Regions from separate parts of the Hathewaya limosa genome, predicted to be linked through region 3. Evidence: predicted binding sites of a transcription regulator. Region 3 holds the regulator's gene; each other region holds the start of a gene.
The links. Region 3 encodes Rex, which represses fermentation and respiration genes when NADH is low (regulators of the CRP and FNR family bind a similar motif). Its sites were predicted from a motif close to ATTGTTAANNNNTTAACAAT; they were not measured.
Positions count from the first base shown of each region.

Region 1: the regulator Rex is predicted to act here: its motif matches at 3,640-3,659, upstream of adhE (bifunctional acetaldehyde-CoA/alcohol dehydrogenase).
Region 2: the regulator Rex is predicted to act here: its motif matches at 2,198-2,217, upstream of prdC (proline reductase-associated electron transfer protein PrdC).

Region 1 covers NZ_JAUSWN010000018.1:47,883-55,975, reverse strand. The annotation lists gene QOZ93_RS10650 (DegV family protein) at 324-1,181, opposite strand; gene QOZ93_RS10645 (iron-containing alcohol dehydrogenase) at 1,443-2,642, opposite strand; gene QOZ93_RS10640 (DUF2971 domain-containing protein) at 2,813-3,466, opposite strand; gene adhE (bifunctional acetaldehyde-CoA/alcohol dehydrogenase) at 3,739-6,297, shown strand; gene QOZ93_RS10630 (MFS transporter) at 6,705-8,030, shown strand.
Region 2 covers NZ_JAUSWN010000003.1:55,104-63,196, reverse strand. The annotation lists gene prdA (D-proline reductase (dithiol) proprotein PrdA) at 1-157, opposite strand, end outside; gene QOZ93_RS14055 (sugar transporter) at 206-625, opposite strand; gene prdC (proline reductase-associated electron transfer protein PrdC) at 640-1,953, opposite strand; gene QOZ93_RS02620 (phytoene desaturase family protein) at 2,552-4,054, shown strand; gene QOZ93_RS02615 (carboxypeptidase M32) at 4,110-5,621, opposite strand; gene QOZ93_RS02610 (BfmA/BtgA family mobilization protein) at 5,963-6,838, opposite strand.
Region 3 covers NZ_JAUSWN010000001.1:159,810-167,902, forward strand. The annotation lists gene QOZ93_RS00735 (diguanylate cyclase) at 1-2,707, shown strand, start outside; gene QOZ93_RS00740 (ABC-F family ATP-binding cassette domain-containing protein) at 2,756-4,675, opposite strand; gene QOZ93_RS00745 (redox-sensing transcriptional repressor Rex) at 4,955-5,599, shown strand; glycine riboswitch at 5,853-5,956, shown strand; gene QOZ93_RS00750 (sulfide/dihydroorotate dehydrogenase-like FAD/NAD-binding protein) at 6,118-6,987, shown strand; gene gltA (NADPH-dependent glutamate synthase) at 6,987-8,093, shown strand, end outside.

The DNA of each region.
Region 1 (8,093 bases), on a different contig from region 3:
TAATTATTTTTGTTATTTCAAAAATAGTTAAAGAGAGTATTTTATTTAAAATAAAGTTATCCACAAAAATTGTTAATAAATATGTTGATAACTTTAGAAAAATTGTGATAAACATGTTAATATATGTGTAAAAACCGTTTATAATAAAAAAAACTATCTTTTTTAAGATAGCTTTTTTTATTATGGAATAAAGAATAAAATAAAAAAGGTAATTGCAGCGATATGGGCATATTGGTAACTGCAATTACCTTACAAGGTTTTAGCTAATGATATTATAATATAATTTTTTTTGAAATGGGGTTACAAGATGTTTACAAAGTTAACTATCTTAGATTGTCTTGAGTATAATAAACTATACCTATAGCCCCAGGTCCTACATGTAATCCTATAACAGGTCCAATATCACATATAGAAATATTTATATCAATATGTTCTTTTATAAGTTTTACTAGTTCTTCTGCCTCATTATAACAATTTATATGATGAACCAGTATTTCTCCTAATCCATAATTCTCTATATCACTTAACATTTTATCAACCATAGTTTTAATAGCTTTACCCTTAGTTCTAACTTTTGTTAACACACTAGTTTTACCATTTTCTACTGTTAATATAGGAATTATTTTTAGGAAGTTTCCAATTAAGGCACTTGCCCCACCGATTCTTCCACCTTTTTTTAAATATTCAAGGTTATCTGGGATAAATAAGAATCTACTCTTTTTAATGTTACTTTCTATAATTTCTGTTATCTCTTGTATAGATTTACCTTCTTTTGCTGCTCGAGCACCAACTAATGCAGCAAAACCTAATTGCATAGAATTAGATCTAGAATCTATTATTTCAATTTTAGCATTTGGATTTTCATCTAAAATCATATTTTTAACCATATGTGCGGTTGCATATGTACCACTCATTTCAGATGATATAAGTACACAAACAATACTGTCACCATTATCTATTATTTTTTTCATTTTATCATAAATCTCACCAACAGAAGGTTGAGAGGAAATAGGTATGCCTTTTTTATCCATCTTATTATAGAAAGATCCATTATCTATATCAGTTTCTTTAAAATTTTCATCGTCAAAGGCAACATTTAAGCAAATTACTTCTATATCTAATTCTTTTTTTATATTTTCTTGTAAGTAACTTGTACTATCTGTTAAAATTTTTACTGCCATATCGCAATTTCTCCATTTTTTATTATTTATATATGTATTATAACATATAATATAAATTAAATTCTGAAAAAACAGGAGTGAGATAAAGAACTTTATGTAAATAAATTTTAAAATTGTATACATTATAAACATAAATTTCCATATATATTAAGTTTAATTAAGCAATGAACATAATGAAATTTACTTACTATAAAAATAAAAGTTATCCTATTTTTAAAGGATAACTTTTATTTTTATATATAGTTTATATTAACTTAGAAATTAAAGAGATTCTCTGTAAATAGTACTTACAAGTTCTTTAGTTGCCTTTGCAGGTGAACAACTAAGTAGTAAATCTAAGCTAGGAGTATTAAAAGCAAGATCTGTTAATTCATTAACTTGACCTTCGTTAAATCCTAAAGTTGTTAGTGTATCTGTTACACCAACTTCGTGTAACCAAGCTTTTAATCCATCACAAGCTTTTTGAGCTTCAGATTTTTCACCTTTTAGATCTTTAACTATAGGAGATAATACTGATGCTAATACTTCAGGTCTTTCTTTATAAGTGTATTTAACAACTGAAGGAACTAAAACTGCTAGTCCTAATCCATGAGTTAAATCAGATTTAACAGCACTTAATGGATGTTCAAGTGCATGAGTTAAATGTAATAATGTATTATCAAAAGCTATACCAGCTATTAATGATGCATAAGTTAAATAATATCTAGCCTCTAAATTTGAACCATCCTCTATGGCAATTGGAAGATATTTTGCAATTAATCTTACAGTTTCTTCCGCAAGTAATATAGAATAAGGATTTGCAACTGTAGAAGTAGCGGCTTCAATAACATGATTCATGGCATCTATTGAAGTATACATTGTTTGGTATTTTGATAGCCCAGTCATTAATCCAGGATCATCGATTGAATAAAGTGGATAAGATAGATCATAAGCAAGACAAGGCTTATATTTCTTTTCAAGTAAACTAATAACTGCAAATCTATCTCCTTCAGTTCCTGTACCATGAGTTGTGTTTATAGCTATTACAGGAAGTGCCTTATCAGGAGTAAATTCATATTGGACTAACTCAGCACAGGTTTTATTACCATACTGAGTCATTATAGCAACTCCTTTGGAGGCATCAATAACACTTCCTCCACCAATAGCTATAATAGCTTGAGCACCTAAATCACATGCAAGTTTAGTTGCTTCATCAACATGTGTTGTTGTTGGATTGGCAGTTATTTTACTGTATAATTCATACTTTATATTAGATTCATTTAAAGCCTTTTCTACATAATCCCATGCGCCTGTTCTTTTAAAAGAAGATGTTCCTGTTATTACTAAAATTTTAGAAATACCTTTTTTACTTAATTCTTTAGTAATGTCAAATATCTTTTTGATAGCACCAACACCTAAGTAAATAGTTGACTTTCCTCTAATTTCAGCAATTTCATTTATTGAAATAGTTTTTTCCCACATATTAAATACCTCCCCAAAATTATTTCACAATATGTTGTAATTTTTAGTTAATTTATAAAGAAGTTAATTTTCATTTGTTAATAGTTTAACACCGATTTGTTAAAAAAGCAACAAATTAAATGAAACTTTATAAAATTATTTGTATATAAAATGTTAATTAAAAAACAATATTATAATAAATCTGATTGTTGAGGGGTAATGCTAAATCCAACATGAGAGCAATAAGATTGAATAGTTTTGACGTACCATTTGCTAGCTCGAGGATCTATAAATATATTTTCTATAAAGTCGAAAGGATTAAGTGTTATAGATATACTTTTAGGTATAGAGTCAATTTTATCTGGTTTTACATAAGTAATCAGACGAACCTCCTTCTCATGTTGAAAGGCTTTTCTCTTTAGTAAACCATGATAAAAAGTTTTTTCAGGGCCTTTTAAAGTATCTAGTTTTTGTAATGCTCTTTCTAAGTTATCATAGTATATTACAGGAGATAACATAGCCGCATCAATTTGTTTTATTGAAAGAAATTTATTAACTGAACTTTGAATTAAAATACCTTCCTTTCCCTTAGCGTAAATTTTCCAAAGTGCATCAGATATACCTTCAAGGCTCCAGCATTGACCATATAAGTTATTACTAAATTCTATAGGCATTTTATGTTTTGCTGGTAATTCCCATATATCTTCCCAAGCATTCAGGTTTGAGAGATATGTTGTTTTGGTTTCTACAAATTCTAAAAAACAACTTAAAGATAGATATCTGTAAAGTTTAGTATTAGAACCTAAATTTTTAGATATAATAAATGTTTCATTACTATAATTCATATGTTCACCCGCTTCTAAATATAACTTTAGTTAAAATTAAATCTATGTTTATAATGTATCCTAAATTAGTGAAAAATATATTTAATATATTACATAATAGGATGTTTTAAGATTAGGTATAAAAAATACAATAAAAATAATAATAATACAGAAGAAATATAAAAACTTCACACAATGATAAAAAAATAACAAGGAACTATTGCAAAAAAAAATGAATATGATATTATAAGAAAAGATAGTTAATTATTTAACGAAATAGAGGGTGAAATTTAATGAGTACTGTTAAAGAAAATATTAATACCTTAGTAAAAAAAGCTAGAGTTGCTTATGAAAAATTTTTAAAACTAGATCAAGAAACTGTAGATGACATAGTTAAAAATATGACTGAAGAAGCTTTAGATGCTCATAGAAAGTTAGCTAAAATGGCTGTGGAAGAAACCGGAATGGGTGTGTATGAAGACAAAATAACTAAAAATATATTTGCTTCAGAGTACGTATATAATGATATTAGAAATCTAAAAACTGTTGGGATAATTTCAGAAAATAATGAAGAAGGTTATATAGAAGTCGCCGAACCAATAGGTGTTATAGCAGGTGTAACACCAACAACTAACCCAACTTCAACTACTATATTTAAATGTTTAATTGCGATGAAAACAAGAAATCCTATAATTTTTAGTTTTCACCCAAGAGCACAAAAGTGTAGTATAGAAGCAGCTCGTATTGTTAGGGACGCTGCTATTAGTTCAGGAGCACCAGAGGATTGTATACAATGGATAGAGCATCCTTCTATAGAAGCATCAAAGGAGTTAATGTTTCATGAAGGTGTTGATATTGTTCTTGCAACAGGCGGACCAGGAATGGTTAAAAGTGCATATTCAACAGGTAAGCCAGCACTAGGAGTAGGTTCAGGAAATGTACCTTGTTATATAGAAAAAACAGCAAAAGTTAAAACTGCTGTACATGATCTAATTATGAGTAAGACTTTTGATAACGGAACTATTTGTGCATCAGAACAAGGCGTAATTTTAGATAAAGAAATAGCTGATGAAGCCATACAATTAATGAAAGACAATCATTGTTATTTCTTAAATGATGAAGAAATGATGAAAGTAGAAGCCTTTGCTATAGATAAAGAAAGAAATTCAATGAATCCAGCTATAGTTGGCCAAAGTGCATTTAAGATTGCAGAAATGTCCGGAATAAAGGTACCTAAGGATGCTAAAATATTAGTAGCCAAATTAGATGGAATCGGTCCTAATTACCCATTATCAAGGGAAAAATTAAGTCCTATATTATCATTATTTATAGGAAAAAATACAGAGGATAGTATTAATATCTGTGAAAAAATGATTGAATTTGGAGGACTTGGACATTCGGCCGTAATTCACTCAAATGATAATAATGTTGTAGAAAAATTTGCAGTTAGACTAAAGGCTGGAAGAATTATTGTAAATTCACCTTCATCACAAGGTGCTATAGGTAATATTTATAACTATACTAATCCATCTTTAACTTTAGGTTGTGGAACAATGGGTAAAAATTCAACAACTCAAAATGTTGGGGTATTAAATCTTATAAACACTAAAAAAGTTACAAAGAGGAGAGTTAATATGCAATGGTTTAGAGTTCCTGAAAGAATTTATTTTGAGGTTGGATCACTTAGATATCTAGAAGAGATAGGTCCTAAAAAGGTATTTATAGTAACAGATAGAGCTATGGATAAATTCGGATATGTTAATAAAATAATGTACCATCTAAATAAAGCAGGAGCTCATGTGAATATATTCTTAGATGTAGAACCAGATCCATCTATAGAGACAGTTATGAAAGGTACAGAAGAAATTAGAGCCTTTGAACCAGATGTTATTATAGCACTAGGTGGAGGTTCAGCAATGGATGCTGCTAAGGGAATGTGGCTTTTCTATGAATACCCAGATGTAGATTTTAAAAAATTAAGGCTAAGATTTATGGATATTAGAAAGAGAGCTGTTAAATTTCCTAAAATGGGTAGAAAGGCTAAGATGGTAGCGATACCAACAACTTCAGGAACAGGATCTGAGGTAACATCTTTTGCAGTAATTACAGATAAAAAGAACAACATTAAGTATCCATTAGCGGATTATGAGTTAACTCCAAATGTAGCGATTCTTGACCCAGAATTAGTTATGACTGTTCCAAAGTCAGTAACAGCAGATACAGGATTAGACGTATTAACACATGCTATAGAAGCGTATGTATCTGTAATGGCAACGGATTATACTGATGCATTAGCATTGGGAGCAATAGAAATGGTATTTAAATATTTACCAAGGGCTTATAAAAATGGCTTAGATGAAGAGGCAAGAGAAAAAATGCATAATGCTTCATGTATGGCAGGTATGGCGTTTACAAATGCCTTTTTAGGAGTAAATCATAGTATAGCTCATAAGCTTGGATCAGCATTCCATATACCTCATGGAAGAGCAAATGCCATTTTATTACCTTATGTTATCGAATATAATGGAGTTCAACATCCTTCTAAGTTTACTATATTCCCTAAATATGATTACTATAAAGCACCAGAGAAGTATCAAAGAATAGCTAAACTTTTAGAATTGCCATGTGCAACACCAGAAGAAGGTGTTAAGAGTCTTGCTAATGCAGTAAGAAATCTTATGAAAGAAATAAATCAATTAAATAGTTTATCAGCGTGTGGAGTTACTAAAGAAGAATTTGAAGATAAACTAGATAAAATTGCAGATGAGGCTTTTGAGGATCAATGCACAATAGTAAATCCAAGACAGCCTTCTATAGAAGAAATAAAGGAAATACTAAGGAAAGCATTTTAAATTAAAGTAACTTTTAGATAAAGAGAGTGGATTAAGAGAAATTTTATCCATTCTCTTTTGTTTTCAATAAAATATCATTTTGGTATAAAAATTAAGGAATATTTACATTATTTTTTCATAATATCTTACAGGGGATAAAATAATTTTTACTGTTAAGTTAATAATTATTTTATATTTTTAATTAGGATTAATTTAGACGTCTAATTAATTTTTTAATGAATCCATTATTTAATAGTAATTAAAAGGTTAAGTTTTATTAAGAAACATAAAAAAATAGTTATTTTACTTTTAAAAGTTAAAAGATATTTTTTCTTGTAGATAATATTGTTTCTGACGAGTTTATTAGAGCGATAAGAGTTATATCTTTAAACTTAATAAAATAGGAAATTAAGTGTGGAGGAAAAAGTATGAATGATGAAAAAAGAAGTAAGTTCAATAGCTGGATGTTTATTATAGCTTATGCATTTTTGGGTATCTTAAGTGGGGTTACTTTAGATACAATGGTAACGTTTTTAGATGCATCACAAGTTACCAAAGGAATAGCTGCAAGTATGTCAATTATTATGGGTGTTGGTTTTTGTGGTGGTGCAGCATTATTATTATTGGTTCCTAAATTGGGATATAAAAAGATTTTAATGATGTCACCAATAGCTTTTATTGTAGGAATACTAGCATTAACTAGAAGTAAATCTGTAATTATAGTTGCTATTGCAGCATCAGTAGTTATGATAGGTGTTTGCATGTTTGATGCAATTTTATCTCCGTATTTAAGTTGTTATACAGAGGAAAAAAATAGAGAAAAAGTATTTTCTACAACATTGTGGACAAACATAGTAGGTATGATTATTGGAACTTGGTCTGGTGGTAAATTAATAGCATATAGATTTGCTTCTAGACTAGGAATAAAATATACACTAGCTAAGGAGTTAACAGAAAAAGTAGAACAGTTTGATCCTGTTAAAATACAAGCATACGTAGGGGCTCATAGAGATGCATTACTAATATACACTATCGTAGCAGCTATTAGTTTAATTCCAATAATCTTTATTAAACAATTACCAAGCGATTATAAAGAAGTTAAAAAAGAAAAGAAAGAAGCTTTAAATTGGAATGCCTTTTTTAATAAATATATAATAATATTTATAGTCTTCTCATTTTTGATAAGACTTGGAGCAGCCTTAATTACTCCTTATTTTTCAATATTTTTAAGTAGACTGGGGATAGATAGAGCAACAATATCATCACTTATTTCTTATCAATATCTTGCTATGGTTGGTTTTATAATTGTTTCACCATGGATTGTTAAAAAGATAGGAAGAGTTACAACATTAGGTGGTTTGGCTTTATTCTCTATACCATTTATGCTAATTATTGCAAATGGTCAAGCGTTTGGTTCATATATGATATTTGCCGTTGGTATAAGTCTGTTCCTAAGATCAGGTTTTATGAATGCATCCCAACCAGTTCAACAAGCATTGCCAATGGAATTTGTTAGTAAAGAAGCAAGACCAGCTTATAATGCGGTAATATATATAGCGCAAGCGGCAGCTCAATTTATCGCTGGATTTGTGGGTAAGGAGTTTATATTCAAATTACCTAATGGATATGGAAAGGCATATTATGTTACAGCTGTTATATATATAATAGCATCAGTAATGTTAATGGTAGTATATACTAAGAAGTATAATAGACCAAATGAAAGTAGGCAGGAAAATAGTAACGTAGTAAAATAAAATTTGCAGTATGAATAACATAAATAATGATAAGTTTATTAACAAAAGATATATAATTTGTAA
Region 2 (8,093 bases), on a different contig from region 3:
TATCAGGGATATTTAAAAGTCCTGAATCAACCATATCTGGAAATATTGCAGGATCTTCTAAGTTTGATGCGGAAATTACTGTGCCTTCTTCTGTTCTACAACAAACTACTGCTAATTCGTTTTTTAGTTCCATTGCCTGTTCTTCACTCATTGACATGGCAATCATCCCTCCTTATCTTCAATTTATTATATTTAAATTAAGAATTTATAAAGGAAGTTCTATATCTATGCCCTTACCTTCTTCTATTCTTATTTTTATAACCCCTTCTTGTTCCTTGATTTCACAAGTACAATTTGTATCATTACAAATTTCAGTCGTAGAACTTTCTATAACTTCTTCTTTGCATTCTTCTTCATTGCACTCATCATCTTCCTTAGCTCCCTCTAATAATTCAGGAGTCAAAGGAGTAAGAGAATCTATTGTCTTTAAAAGTTTGGCACCTATTACTTGTTTTATTTTGTAACAGTTATCAGGAATATTTAAAAGTCCTGAATCAACCATGTCTGGAAATATTGCAGGATCTTCTAAATTTGATGAAGAAATTATTGTGCCTTCTTCTGTTCTACAGCAAACTACAGCTAATTCATTTCTTAATTCTTCAGCTTGTTCTTTGCTCATTGACATAATTACATTCCCCCTTATTTATCTTCCATTGGAAGTCTTCTTGTTAATGGATAATCCACTGTTCTGAAAACATGATCTGTATGATGATAAACAGGAATTCCCATCTTAGGAGCACAACACATAACAGTATTTGAACAATCACTACAATTAGAAATTAAAATTCTCTTAGCGCCTTTACTCTTTAGATATATAATTCCCGCAGCTTGTCCAGGACAATTACCCGGTGTTTTACATTTATTGTTTCCTTTTATTTCTTCTACATTTTTACACTTAGTAACTCCAACTACAGTGGAACCCATTTTTTTAGCTATATCTCTAAGTCTTTCTTCATTGGCTCCACAGGCACATACAAGTAATCCTAATGGACCATCATACTTTGGAAATGGTATTGTAACTAATGCACCACCAGAAGTTTTTGTTACTATTGAAGTTTCTAAATCTCCAGCACTTCCTGTATTAGGCCCACCTATAAGTAACTCTCCATATTCTCCATTTATTCCACCACAATTTTCAATTAAAGATTTAATGCTTGTTCCAACAGGAACTTGGAATAAAATATGAGGAGTATTGCCACCATTTAATTTTCCAGCTATTGTTAAATCTTTATCTATTACTGGCTTACCTTCTTCTACTGCTCTAGTAATATTGGCTAAAGTTTCCGCATTTAGAACAACACAATTAGCTTCTAGAGGTAGTTGTGTTGGTTTTAGCCATATATCAAATATTTCATGAATTAAAGCTCTTTCTTCCCCCATTGGGTACATATCTTTTAATTCTTTTACCTGTATATTTTCGCATCCTTCGCAATTTTGCAAAAATTCTTTTAGCACTTGTATAGCTTTTGAATGTTTTGCCTTAATACCTATATAGGCTTTTTTAGATGAAGTTGCTTCCATAGCATATTTGATACCATTTACAAGTAATTCAGGTTGTTCTTCTATCATTTTTATATTGTGATGAAGAGTAGGTTCACATTCAGCACAATTAGCTACAACATATCCATCTGGTATATTAACCTTTAATTTTACATGTGTAGGAAAACCTGCTCCACCAGCACCTACTATACCAGCCTCATATATAGTATCTAATATATTTTCACACTTTTTAATTTTTATAAAATCTTCTGACTGTTTTTCGTATGCATCTATGATTATTTCATTTTCAGTTACTTCTAAAATCTTTCCAGATACACTTGAATGAATTTTTGAGCCTAATCCTTTAGGTTCTGATATACATTGACCTCTTTGAACTTCTTCTCCTTTTGAAACTAAAGGAGTATTTGGTGCACCTACATGCATCTTTAATGGAAACTTATAAATAACTCCCACAACATACACCCCCTAAATATAATGATTTTATAAATATAACATATAGTAACATTGATTATTTTTTATTTAGTTAGGAATACATTTAATTTATAAAAAAACAATTCCTAATTTTAAAGTAATAAATCAATGAACAGCCTAAATAAATAGTTATTAATTAACATCTTAGTTTATAGATATACAAATTACCTATTTATTCATTTCTAGAATATCATTTTCGATGATTTTAGTAAAGTTTTAAAAAGGGATTATTTTTTTATTAACAAGCATATATAAAGATTATATCCTTTTTAAAAGCTTATTATGAACTTTTTTTGTTTTATTTAAAGGTTGATTATTATAAAAAATTATTTTCACATGAAAATCCTTATAATCTTCGTGAAATTTTTATAATATATCCTTGTTTTAATTATATAGAAATTTATCGTAATAATCTGTCGTTTTATGAAGTAAATAAAAATATTTTTTATTTTTATTTTGACTTATGTTTTAATATGTAATTTAATATATATTTTTATCAATTTATTAGTTTAAAAAATATATCTTTGGAGCATACTAATTATTGATATTTATGATTAATTTTTGTAAAAAAGGAGACTTTATGAGTAAAAAAGTTATAATCATAGGCGCAGGAATTGGAGGATTAAGTTTAGGTATAAGGCTTTTAAATCAAGGATTTAATGTGAAAATTTTAGAAAAGCAAAATTATATCGGTGGTAAACTAGGTATACTAAAAAATGAAAATTTCATTTTCGATTTAACAGCTTCTCTAATAATGATACCAAAATCGTACTTACAATTATTCCAAGACATTAATGAAGATTATAGAAATTATTTAAATATAATACAATTAGATCCTATCTACAAAGTATTTTTTACTAATAATCGTTCTTATAATTTTTCAATTAAATTGCCGAAATTAGCAGAAACTTTGGAATGTTTTTCAAATAAAGATATGGAAGGATATCTACATTTCTTAAGTAAGATTTATAAAAAATATTATATAGCAGATAAATTCTTCTTAAATAATTCATTTATAAATAATAAAAAACTTTTAGATTCTAAATATATAGAACAAGTTTTATATATTTATCCTTTTTCTTCAGCTTACAACAATATTTTAAAATATATAAAAAATAAAGATCTTGCTAATTATCTGGCATTTCAGAGTATGTACGTAGGTATCTCTCCTTTTAATGGTTCAAGCATATATAATTTAATACCTATGATCTCTCAATTACAAGGATTATATTATATTAAGGGAGGATTATATTCATATGTTAATGCATTAAAAAACATATTTTTTAAAATGGGAGGTATTGTAGAAACATCAAAAGAAGTAAAAGAAATACTAATAAATAAAGGAAATGCTTTTGGTATTAAAACAGAAAAAGAAAAAGAACTCTGTGACATAGTTGTATGTAATAGTGATTTTTCATATACAATGAAAAATCTTATAAAAGATAATAACTTAAAAAAAGACTATACATGTAAAAAACTTAAAAAAATGAAATATTCCTGTTCTACATTTATTATGTATCTAGGATTAAAGAAAAAATACAATGTTCTAAACGTACACAATATTATTATAGGAAAAGAATTTAAAAGAAATATAGAAAGTGCTTTTAAAGGTTACCTTCCAAAGGATCCTTGCTTATATATTTATTCGCCTAGCAGAATTGATTCATCTATGTGTAAAAGTGGATATGAATGCTTAAATGTAGTTTTAAGAGTACCTAATTTATCTTTTACTAATATTAAATGGGACGAAAAAACTATTTTATATTTAAGAGAATTAATTTTAAAAAATCTTGTAACTATCAAAGGTTTAGAAGATTTAAAAGAAAATATAATCTATGAAAATTACTTAACACCGAAAGATTTTAAAGAAAAATTTAATAATTATTATGGTTCAGCTTTTGGATTAAGTCATACACTAACTCAAAGTACATTTTTTAGGCCACAATGTAAGCTCTCTACTATAAAATCATTATATTTTGTAGGAGATTCAATTCATCCTGGTGCAGGAGTATCTATGGTTTTAAATAGTAGTAAAATAGCTTCAGAAGAAATTTTTAAAGATTATCTTACAAATTATAAATAAACAAAGAGAGTGATAAAAATACTTAAAGTTTTTATACACTCTCCTCTTAATTTATTTAGCTTAATTCATATATTTCTTTATATTTATCATTTAAATAATCTATAAAATATTTAGCTGATAATTCTTCACCAGTAACTTTTTTAATAAGTGTAGTTGGCTTATAAACAGCTCCATATTTATGAATATTTTCTTTTAACCATTGGTGGACTACTTCTAATTCACCCTTTTCTATTTTGTCATTTAAATTTGGAATATCATTCTCCATTTTCTTTAAGAATTGAGCTCCGTATAGATTACCAAGTGCATAACTTGGGAAGTATCCAAAAGAGCCACCAGCCCAGTGAACATCTTGAAGTACTCCTTCAGCATCATTTTTAGGTTCCACACCTAGATATTCCTTATATTTTTTATTCCATATTTCTGGAAGATCTTTTACTTGAATTTCATCATTTATAAGAGCTTTTTCTAGTTCATATCTTATGATTATATGAAGTCCATAAGTAAGTTCATCTGATTCTGTTCTTACAAGTGATGGTTCAACAAGGTTTATAGCTTTATAAAATTCATTAAAATCTATATCTTTATATTCCTCAATTTGTTCTTGAAGTATTGGATAAAAATAAGTCCAGAATCCTTTACTACGTCCTAAAATATTTTCATAAAATCTAGATTGTGATTCATGAATTCCCATAGAAGTACCAGTATTAAGTGAAGTTCCTTCTAAGTCATCAGGTATGTCTTGTTCATATATTCCATGTCCACCTTCATGAACATTACCTAATAGTCCTCCAATTATGAAATTATCTTCAAAGTAGTGAGTAGTTATTCTTATATCCTTATTTCCAAAATCTATTGTAAATGGATGTTCAGTTTGATCTAATCTACCTGCATCAAAGTCAAATCCCATTTGTGTTAATACATCTTTTGAGAATTTATCTTGTTTTTCAATATCAATTTTTTTAGTAAGAATAGACTTATCTATTTTTACATCACTATTTTTTATTTTATTTAGTAATTCTATTGTAGAATTTCTCATTTCGCTAAAAACTTTATCTAATTTTTCAACAGTTATTCCTGGTTCAAAGAAATCTAATAATGTGTCATATTTATTATCTTTATATCCCCAATAACCTATAAATTCTTTTTGAAAATTTACTATTTTCTCAAGATATGGTTGAAAAATGGTGAAATCTGAATTATCCTTAGCTTCTTTCCAAGCATTTTCTGACTTTGAAACTAAAATATTATACTCTGTAAATCTATCTTCTGGAATTTTTTTTGTTTTTTCATATTCTAATTTAACATTGTCTACCATAGCTCTTGTAACTACATCTAAATCATTTATTGGATCAAAGTACTCTATAAATTCTTGTATTTTAGGTGATGTTTGTAACTTGTATAACTCCCCTGATAAGTATCCTAAAACATTGCTTCTAAAATCTGATCCCTTTCTAGGCATGTACACTCTAGCATCCCAATATAAGACATTAGTAGCACATGAAAGATAATGAATTTTTGTTAAATACTCTTTAAACTCTTTTAATTTTAAATCAAAATCTTTTTTCAAAAGTACTCCCCCTTACAAGTTATCTTATTTATTACTAAAATGTTATCTAATTAAGATATACATTTTTACTAACCTTATATACTTATAATAATATATCTTTTATACATTTTATTTAGATGTACATTGTATAATAAAAGTTTTAATCTTTAATTAGTCCTTAATAGACTTTATTACCTATCTAACATTAATTATAGAGATTATATGCTTGATCAAAACTCAGATATATTAACTAATTCTTTGCTTGATATCATTATAACAAAGATTTCAAAACATAGAAACTATTTGTAATAAAATACCTTCCTATAAAATCATATAATTTATAAGAAGGTAAAATTTCAAATCTACTTATTTTTATTTATATTTTTTAAAGAACTTTCTAATTCCTTTATAGTGTTATTTAAAAGTTTATTTTCATTAATTAAATCCATTATTTGAGTTTGCAATTGTGAAACCTTTTCATAATGATTTTCTTTTAAAGTAAGTATTTCACTATTTTTATTTAACACTTCTTTTTCTTTTATAAAACTTAAATCCTTTTGGTACTGTTCTTCTAAAGAACACTTTAATTCTTTTTTTAGTTCTTCCTCTTTTTGAAGTTTTTCTTTTAAGCCTACATTTTCTTCCTTATAGTTTTGAAGTAATGTATCTACATGATTTCTTTCCTCTTGTAAATTAGTAATTTGTTTTTTTAGGCTTTCTATTTTTTTAGTATTATCTTCTTCCTCTTTTAACTTATTTAATAGTTCTTCTATTTTATCTTCTTGCATCTTTTTTAAAGCATTAAAATTATTATTTAATTCTTCTTGTTCTTTAAGTTTCTTTACTATATTATTTTCTTCTTCTTTTATAGCTTCTATTTTATTTTCTAGTTCTTTTTTATTTTCTAATTCTTTTTCTAAAGAATCTTTTAATGATGTAATTTCTTTTTCTTTTTCCTCTAAAGCCTTTTTTCTTTTATCATCTTTTTCAGTATTGGCAAGTTTAATACCCTCTACTAAGTTTATGTATATATCTATCATTCTTTTTGTTATATGTTGAAGTTCATTTACATCACTTTGAATATTTATAGTTGATTCTTCACTAACTTTATGTAATTCGTAAAAACTTAAAATTTCTTCCATAAACTCTTTATTATTTATGCCAATACTTTTTGCTAGTTCATTAAATTTACCTTTTATTTGTTCATCTACTCTTACGCTAAATATTGTGTCTGCCATGTTTTTATTCTCTCCTTATTAAATTACATAAGTATTAATAGCCTGTCTTAAACATTCTAAATTATATTATACTAGCTTAACACTTTAAAAGGAATATAATTTCATTTTATAACCATAAATCTAATTTAGTTTTCTTAATTTTCATCAGTGGGTTTCAGAATAATTCTTAAATACAATATTTTTCATTAACAAGCTAATTTTTCGAAGCTGTATTTTGAGTTTTAAGGCCGGTTTTTATTATTGGTAGACTTATTATACCTTTTCGGGTGTTTTAATTCTTAAAATCAATTTTAAGCCTGTTTTCCTTATTTGGTTAACTTTTTCATCTTATTTCCATATGTTTTTATATATTAAAATTTTCGAAATATATTATTGTAAACATTATATACTTATGTATACATACGTAAACACAAGTAAAATCAAAGTAAATTCTTGGTGTAAACAAACGTATACATATGTTTACGTTGTATTGCAATAAATTTTCTATATTTTTATCACTAGACATAACTAACATTATGTATTGTGATATTTTTATACCATAAGTTAAGTAAAATATATAGTTTCAAAAAGAGGAAGCAAATTATAAGATCATAGAAAAAGACATAGAATTTTATACTTAAACTGGGTATGCAAGAAAAAATAAAGATTTTAACGAAAGACCCAAGAGAAATATAAAATTACAGAAAGATCACTAAGTTTTTGTATTCAAAAAGAGGAAGCAACTAAAAATTTAAAACTTCAACAAAATACAGGCAATATGTGAAATCATACAAAGATAAAGAAATTTTTATATAAAAAGAGGAAGAAATTATTAAGATAACCGATTATACGAACATTTTTAGAATTTACAGATTATTTTGAATATGGTATTATGTAACTGTTCTTTCTATAAATATTATTATCAATAAAACCAATAACTTATTTCATTCCATTTTATAAGTACACTCCCCTTTTGAAAATATCATAAAAGATTTATTTATCTTTACCTTAAAATTTATTTACATAATATTATAAACGGATGTGATACAGTTGAATAAAAAAAATCATAGTGTAATTGAAAATATCTCATATGTACATAAATATATACTCCAAGACTATATGTTTAAATATGTGCTTTTTTCACTAGTAGTAATACTTTCTAGCATATTTACAACTTTTATGCTAACCTTACTCCCAGCCTTTTCAGTAAAATTACTAACGCATAACAAAGATGTTCTAGTAATATTAAAAAACTTAACATTATATTGTTTTATTT
Region 3 (8,093 bases):
TAATTATCTAATATCACGTAAAATATTTGAAAAATATAAACAAAGTCAAAATCTAGCTAAAGTTTTAAATAATTTATCTATAATAGAGATTTATTTCAAACACAATTTAAAAGCATGTGAATCTTTATTAAAAAAATGTCTTAAAATACATCAAATTACTGGAGGGTATCAAGAACAATTATATCCATTATATAATTTAGTTAATCTTTATATAAAAATAAGTAAGATTAAAAAAGCTAAAGAGTATGCATTGTTAATTTTAAGTGAATCGGAAAAATATAAATCACAGAAAGAATGCATTATAGCGTATAATTTATTGTTTAATATAAACAGTGAAATTTATAATTTTAAAGAAGCTCATAAATATTATCAGTTATCTTACAAGTTTATAATAAATAGCAATTATCCTGAAATTATAAAAAATGATTTTTATGTTAGGTCTATGAATTACTTTTTTAATTTAAAATGCACAGAACAAATACAGCGATTTACTGAGTTTATTTTAAATTCTAGTAATCATCTTAGTGAGACCGATAAAGTAGAAATTTTTCTTATAAACCAAATACTACAATTTATAAAAATTTACTTTAGAAGTAAAGATAAAAAATTACAGGATGAAGCATTTATTAAATTATTAAAAAGAATAAAAAGTTGTAAGGACATCTTAGAAAAAAGAAAGTTTTTAGTTAACTTAGGTATTATAGTGGTAAAGAGTAAACCTTTTATAAACAAGGTTTATGAGGAGTTAAAAACAACAGAACAAGGTGATTTTAAATATACTCACTTAAGTAAAAAATATTTTATAACTTCATTTTGTGAAGAAAAGCAGAGATTAAAATATTTGAAGTTAGCTTTACAAGAGGCTCAAAATGAGGTTAATCATTTAATGATGAGTAAAATATATATAGAAATAGGTAATTATTATAAAAATAAAGATTTTTATAATTCTATAAATAATTATTTTTATGCATATAAGCAAATAAGATATATTTTAAAAAATATGGATTTAATATATAGGGATAAGTTTATAGAATATAATAATTTAATTGAATGTCTTGAAGGTATTAGTTTAATTGAAAGTAAATTTAATACACAAAAAAACATTAAAATTGAACAGAAAAGTAGATTAAGCTGGCAAGATAATTATTTGGATTACAATTATTTGGAAGAAATATTTAATAATAGGGCTTTCAAAGAATATTATAAGATAGAACATGCAAAATTTATTGGAACAAAAATAGAAGATATAAATGAGGTTATAGGTGAAATAGCCGAAGATTCTAAAATAAACTTAGATAATATTTTAAAATATTTAACATGGACCAGTTTGGGTACTTTTGGAGCTATAGTTAAATGTGAAAAAAATAAATTTGAAATTTTAATGAGCACAAATAATAAATTAGATTTACCTAATTCACTTATAAATGTTATATGTAAAAATTGTGACAAACCAATGATAGTAGATGATACATATATACAAAATATACAGCCTAATAATTTATTTTTAGATTTACAGAAAAGTTTTTGTATGCCATTGTATAATAAGGCAATTGGAAATAAAGATAATGTTAAAACTTATCTTTATATAGAAACAGATAGAATTATTGATGATATTAATAAAGATAATGCATATAAATGTATGAAAATGAAAAAAATATTAAACTATGTAGTTAAAAATTATATATTAGAATTAAATTCTAACATAGATAAATTAACTAAAACATTAAATAGAAGCGCTATGGAATCAAGGTTAGGAAATGTTCTAAATGAAGCGGCATTAAGAAAAGAAGAAGTATCAATAATAATGATTGATATAGATAATTTTAAGAGTATAAATGACGAATTTGGACATTTAAGAGGAGATAAAGTTTTAAAAGAAGTATGTGATGTTATTTTTTCACAAATAACTCTTAATCAATATGTAGGTAGATACGGAGGAGAAGAGTTTTTAATTATACTTCCAAAATGTAATTGTGATCAAGCATTTAAATTATCAGAAAAGATAAGAAAAAAAATATATAATGATAAATGTATAAACAATAATATAAGGGTAAGTATTAGTGCAGGAATATCTACTTATCCATGTCAGGGAATAGAACTTTGGCATCTTATAAATAAGGCAGATATGGCGTTATATAAGGCTAAAAAGACTGGGAAAAATAAGAGCGTAATTTGGGATGAGAGTTTTAAAGATGAAGAAAAAAATAATAATAAACTTATATGGAGCATAAAAAATAATGAGGTTAAAGAGTATGAAAATATTAATTTCATGCTAAGATGTATAGAAATTTTAAATAAAAAACAAGATAAAAAAGAAAAATTAAACATTATATTAAATGATTTACTTAATATAATGAGGGGGCAGTATATAGCGATATATGATGTTGAGGATGATCTTTCATATTCAGAAAAAATGTACGTTATAAAAGATAAAAAGAATGTAAGTAAGTTTGTTAGTAAAAAATTAATGAATGAGGTTGTTAACAATAAAAAGGGTATTGTTACGATTAATTGGGAGAAAAGTCAATATAAAAGTTATATAGGTAATAGAGTAGATGCATATTCTAGTATTATTTGTCCTTTAATTAAGAATGAAGAAGTAATAAGTTTGTTGTACTTAAAGGTATCTATTAAAGTTCAAGAGTTTACAACTAAAGAATATAATTTTGTTAATATAATAGCTAATATACTTTGTAACTTATATTAGAAATAATAAAACTTAGCTATCTCTAAAGTTTTAGAGATAGCTAAGTTTTTATTCTAATAAGGATTCCCATTCACTATAAAGGTTTTGAAGTATGTTTTCTTTTTCTGTTATAGAAGAATTAACTTCTATAGTTTTTTCAGGATTAGAATAAATTTCTTCTTTACAAAGATCTTCATGAAGAGAAGAAATTTCAGATTCTAAACTTGCTATGTCTTTCTCTATATTTTTTATTCTAAGTTTTTTCTGTTTATTTTCTTTTTCCTGTTCTCGTTTTTTCTTTTTCTCATTGTTAATTTGAGTTTTTGTTTTTCCGCCAGATTCTTCTTCAATATCTTGAAATCTATTTGGATTTTGTTTCTTTTCTATATAGTAAGAGTAATTTCCAAGATATTCTTTAATTCCATCTATTTGAAGTTCAATTATTTTATTTACAACTTTATTTAAAAAGTATCTATCGTGAGATATTACTAAAACTGTACCATCATAAGTTAAAAGGGCATCTTCTAAAGCCTCTCTAGATATAATATCTAAGTGATTGGTAGGTTCGTCTAATAATAAGAAATTAGCTTTTTTTAGCATTAATTTTAATAAATTTATTCTACATTTTTCACCACCACTTAAAGAAGAAATAACTTTAAAAACATCGTCCCCCATAAATAAGAAAGAGGCCAGGGCGCTTCTAATTTCAGTCATGGTTAATTCAGGAAAATCATCCCATACTTCTTCTAAAATAGTTTTATTAAGATTTAAATTAGATTGTTCCTGATCATAATATCCTATTTCTACATTTCTTCCTAAACATTTTGTTCCACCATCAGCTTTTATAAAGTCCATAATTATTTTAAATAAAGTAGTCTTACCTCTACCATTTTCACCAATAAGTGCAAGTTTTTCTTCCCTATTAATTTTTAAATTTAAATTTGTAAATAAAGTTTTTTCTCCAAAACTTTTAGAAAGTTTATCTACAATCAAAACATCATTTCCACTTGTAAGATCTGTTTTAAAAGTAAATGGTTTTAATTTCGTTTCTTTATCAGGAGCATCTATTCTTTCAATTTTATCTAAAGCTTTTTGTCTGCTTTCAGCGGCTCTAACACTTTTTTCTCTGTTAAAAGACTTATAACGTTTTATAATTTCTTCTTGTCTTTTAATTTCTTCCTGTTGTTGTTCAAAAGCTTTTTGTTGAATTTCAAAGTTCTTTTTTCTAAGTTCTATAAACTTAGTATAATTTCCATTGTAGTCTTGGATTTTTCCATTAATAAGTTCTAAAGTTCTATTTGTTATAGCATCTAGGAAAAATCTATCATGGGATATTACGATAATGGTTCCTTTATAAGATTTTAAGTATTCTTCTAACCATTCTATAGCATCAAGATCTAAATGGTTTGTAGGTTCATCTAATAATAAAATTTCTGGATTGGTAAGTAATAGCTTGCACAGAGCAACACGTGTTTTTTGCCCACCACTTAAAATGTTAATTTTTTTATTAAAATCATTTTCTACAAAACCTAATCCATATAGAACTTTATATATTTCAGCTTTATATGTATATCCGCCCTTTATATCATAAGTTTCTTGTGCTGTAGTATAAGTTTTAATTAAGTTATTATAATGGTTTTCATCTACTTCATCGTAAGGAGAATTTAATTCTTCTTCTAACTTTTTTAACTTGTCTTCTAATTTAATTAAAGAATCGAATACCCTTAACATTTCTTCAAAAATAGTATTTTCAGATTCTAGTGAAAGATGCTGAGACAAATAACCTAATTGTTTACTTTTATCTATAAATATTTCACCATTATCTGGTTCAAGAGAATGTGTCAAAATTTTAAATAAAGTAGATTTACCAGCACCATTAGAACCAACTAAACCTAGTTTATCACCTTCATTTATACTAAATGTAACACTTTTTAAAATCACATCTATACCGTAACTTTTACTAATTTCTTTGCAACTAAGTACAATCATTTTATTCACCTTCATTCTATTAACATATATAATATTATATCTAACTCTTCAGTTTTAGTCACTAAGAATTAGTTAACATACATAATTATGCATAATTAGTATATATAATTATAAGATGTTTATTATATAACTATATATATAGGAAATAAAGGTTACAATGTGTTAAAATTTACATTACAGTATATTATAACACTTGACAATAACTCCAATTAGATAATAATATTATAGTAATTGTGTTGTTAATAAATTATTTTATAATGGTTTAAGGGAGGTGTTCGCGTGGAAAGGAAAAAAGCTAATATATCTATGGCTGTTATTAAAAGATTACCTAAATATCATAGATATTTAAATGAATTGTTAAATAACGAAGTAGATAGAATTTCATCAAAAGAATTAAGCGAAAAAATTGGTTTCACAGCGTCACAAATTAGACAAGATTTAAATTGTTTTGGGGATTTTGGTCAACAAGGATATGGGTATAATGTAAAAGACTTATATGAAGAAATAAGTAAAATTTTAGGCTTAAAACAAGTATATAATATGGTTTTAATTGGTTCAGGTAATATAGGTCAGGCAGTTGCGAATTATGATAATTTTCAAAAAATGGGATTTAGAATAGGAGCTATCTTTGATAGAAATCCGAAACTTATAGGATTGAAGATAAGAGATATAGAAGTGCAAGATATAGATTCTTTAACTCATTACTTAAAAGAAAATCCTACAGAAATAGGAATTATATGTGTAAACAGAGAAAGCGCACAAGGAATTTGTGAGTTACTTGTAAACTGTGGCATAAAAGGTATTTGGAATTTTGCACCAGTAGACCTTAAGGTACCTGAAGATGTAGTTGTAGAAAATGTTCATTTAAGTGAAAGTTTACTTACATTGACATGTTTATTAAATGATTGTGAAGATTCCCAGTAAATTAAATAAAAATCTTTAGTAAAATTCATGGGAATTTTCTAAAGATTTATTTTGAATTTTTATACTCATTATTGACTAAATATTTATAAGATTATAAAATGAGTATAAAAGGTGAAATATATAACAATTTTAAATTTTATAATGAGAGTGAATGAAGGTTGTTGGAGATACTCCTTTTGGAGTAACCGAAGAAGAAACGAATAATAAGTCGCTATAGATTATTCAGAAACTTTCAGGTTATTGAACAATAACTGGACACCGCCCTGGAGAGAACCATAATTGGTCATCGAAGAAGAAACTTAATTTTTTTATAAAAGATTTAAGGAAGCTTTCAGATAAAAGGACAGGGATAAGTAGCGTAAAATATCGTTATTTATTTCCTAATATTAATATATTAATATTAGTTATTTTTCTAATTAAGTATTTAGAAAATCTTTATAATTTTAATATTATGTTGATTTAAAATCTAATCAATGGTTATAATTTTTACTAAAAAACTTAGGTGTGGAGGAATGAAAATGTTTAAAATTGTTGCAAGAAAACAATTAGCTCCTCAGATCTTTTTAATGGATGTTGAGGCTCCAAAAGTAGCAAAATCAGCTTTGCCAGGTCAATTTGTTATAGTTAAAATGGATGAAAAAGGTGAAAGAATACCTTTAACAATTTGTGATTATAATTCTGAAAAAGGTACAGTGACTATTGTAGTACAAGCAATAGGATGTTCAACTAAGAGAATGATGGATTATAAAGAAGGAGATTACTTTGAAGATTTTGTTGGTCCACTTGGACAAGCATCTGAATTTATAAGTGAAGATATAGAAGAATTAAAAAATAAAAAAATATTATTTGTAGCAGGTGGATTAGGAACAGCACCAGTGTATCCACAAGTTAAATGGTTACATGAACATGGAGTAGAGGCAGATGTTATTATAGGCGCTAAAAATAAAGAGCTATTAATAATGGAAGAAGAAATGAAAGCAGTAGCAGGAAACGTATATCCAGCAACAGATGATGGATCATATGGATTTAAAGGGCTAGTAACTAATTTAATAGAAGAATTGGTTAATAATCAAGGGAAAAAATATGATGTAGTTGTAGCAATAGGACCTATGATTATGATGAAATTTGTATGCCTAACTACAGAAAAGTTAGGAATAAAAACTATAGTAAGTTTAAATCCAATTATGGTTGATGGAACTGGCATGTGTGGAGCTTGTAGAGTAACAGTCGATGGGGTAACAAAATTTGCATGTGTAGATGGTCCAGAATTTGATGGTCATAAAGTTAATTTTGATGAAGCAATGAGAAGATCAGCTATGTATAGAGCTGAAGAAAAAGAAGATAATGATGCTTTAAGATCAGGTTGTGGTTTAGGAGGTGCGAAATAATGGCAGTAGATAGAATGAAAAGAATTCCAATTTCAGAACAAGACCCAAAGGAAAGAGCAAGAAATTTTAAAGAAGTATGTTTAGGTTACACTGAAGAAGAGGCTGTAAAAGAAGCTTCTAGATGTTTAAATTGTAAAAAACCAGGATGTGTCACTAAATGTCCTGTAAGTATAGATATTCCAGGATTTATCCAACATGTTAAGAATAGAGAATTTGAAGAAGCAGCTAAGGTGATAGCTAAATATAGTGCATTACCTGCAGTCTGTGGTAGAGTTTGTCCTCAAGAACTACAATGTGAAAGTAAATGTGTACTAGGTATAAAAGGTGAAGCGATTGCTATAGGAAAACTTGAAAGATTCGTAGCAGATTGGACAAGAGAACATAATGTTGATATTAGTGAAACAAAAGAGAAAAATGGTAAAAAGGTAGCTGTTATAGGAAGTGGTCCTTCAGGATTGACTTGTGCAGGTGAACTTGCTAAAGAAGGATATGATGTAACAATATTTGAAGCACTTCATGAAGCAGGTGGAGTTTTAGTTTATGGTATTCCAGAATTTAGATTACCAAAAGATACAGTTGTTAAGCATGAAGTAGAAAATGTTAAAAAATTAGGTGTTAAGATAGAGACAAATGTTATAATAGGTAAAACTATTACAATAGATGAATTGTTAGAAGATGAAGGATTTAATGCTGTATTTGTTGGTTCTGGTGCAGGTCTTCCAAAATTTATGGGTATCCCTGGAGAAAATTTAAATGGAGTATTCTCAGCCAATGAATACTTAACAAGAACAAACTTAATGAAGGCATTTAAAGAGGGATATGATACACCAATAAAAGTAGGAAATAAGGTAGCAGTTGTTGGTGGTGGTAATGTTGCAATGGATGCTGTAAGAACAGCATTAAGATTGGGTGCAGATGAAGCACATATAGTTTATAGAAGATCAGAAGCTGAATTACCAGCGAGGGTTGAAGAAGTTCATCATGCTAAGGAAGAAGGCGTTACATTTGACCTTTTAGTTAATCCAAAGGAAATCATTAGTGATGAAAATGGTTGGGTTAAAGGAATGAAATGTGTAAGAATGGAACTTGGAGAAGCTGATGAATCT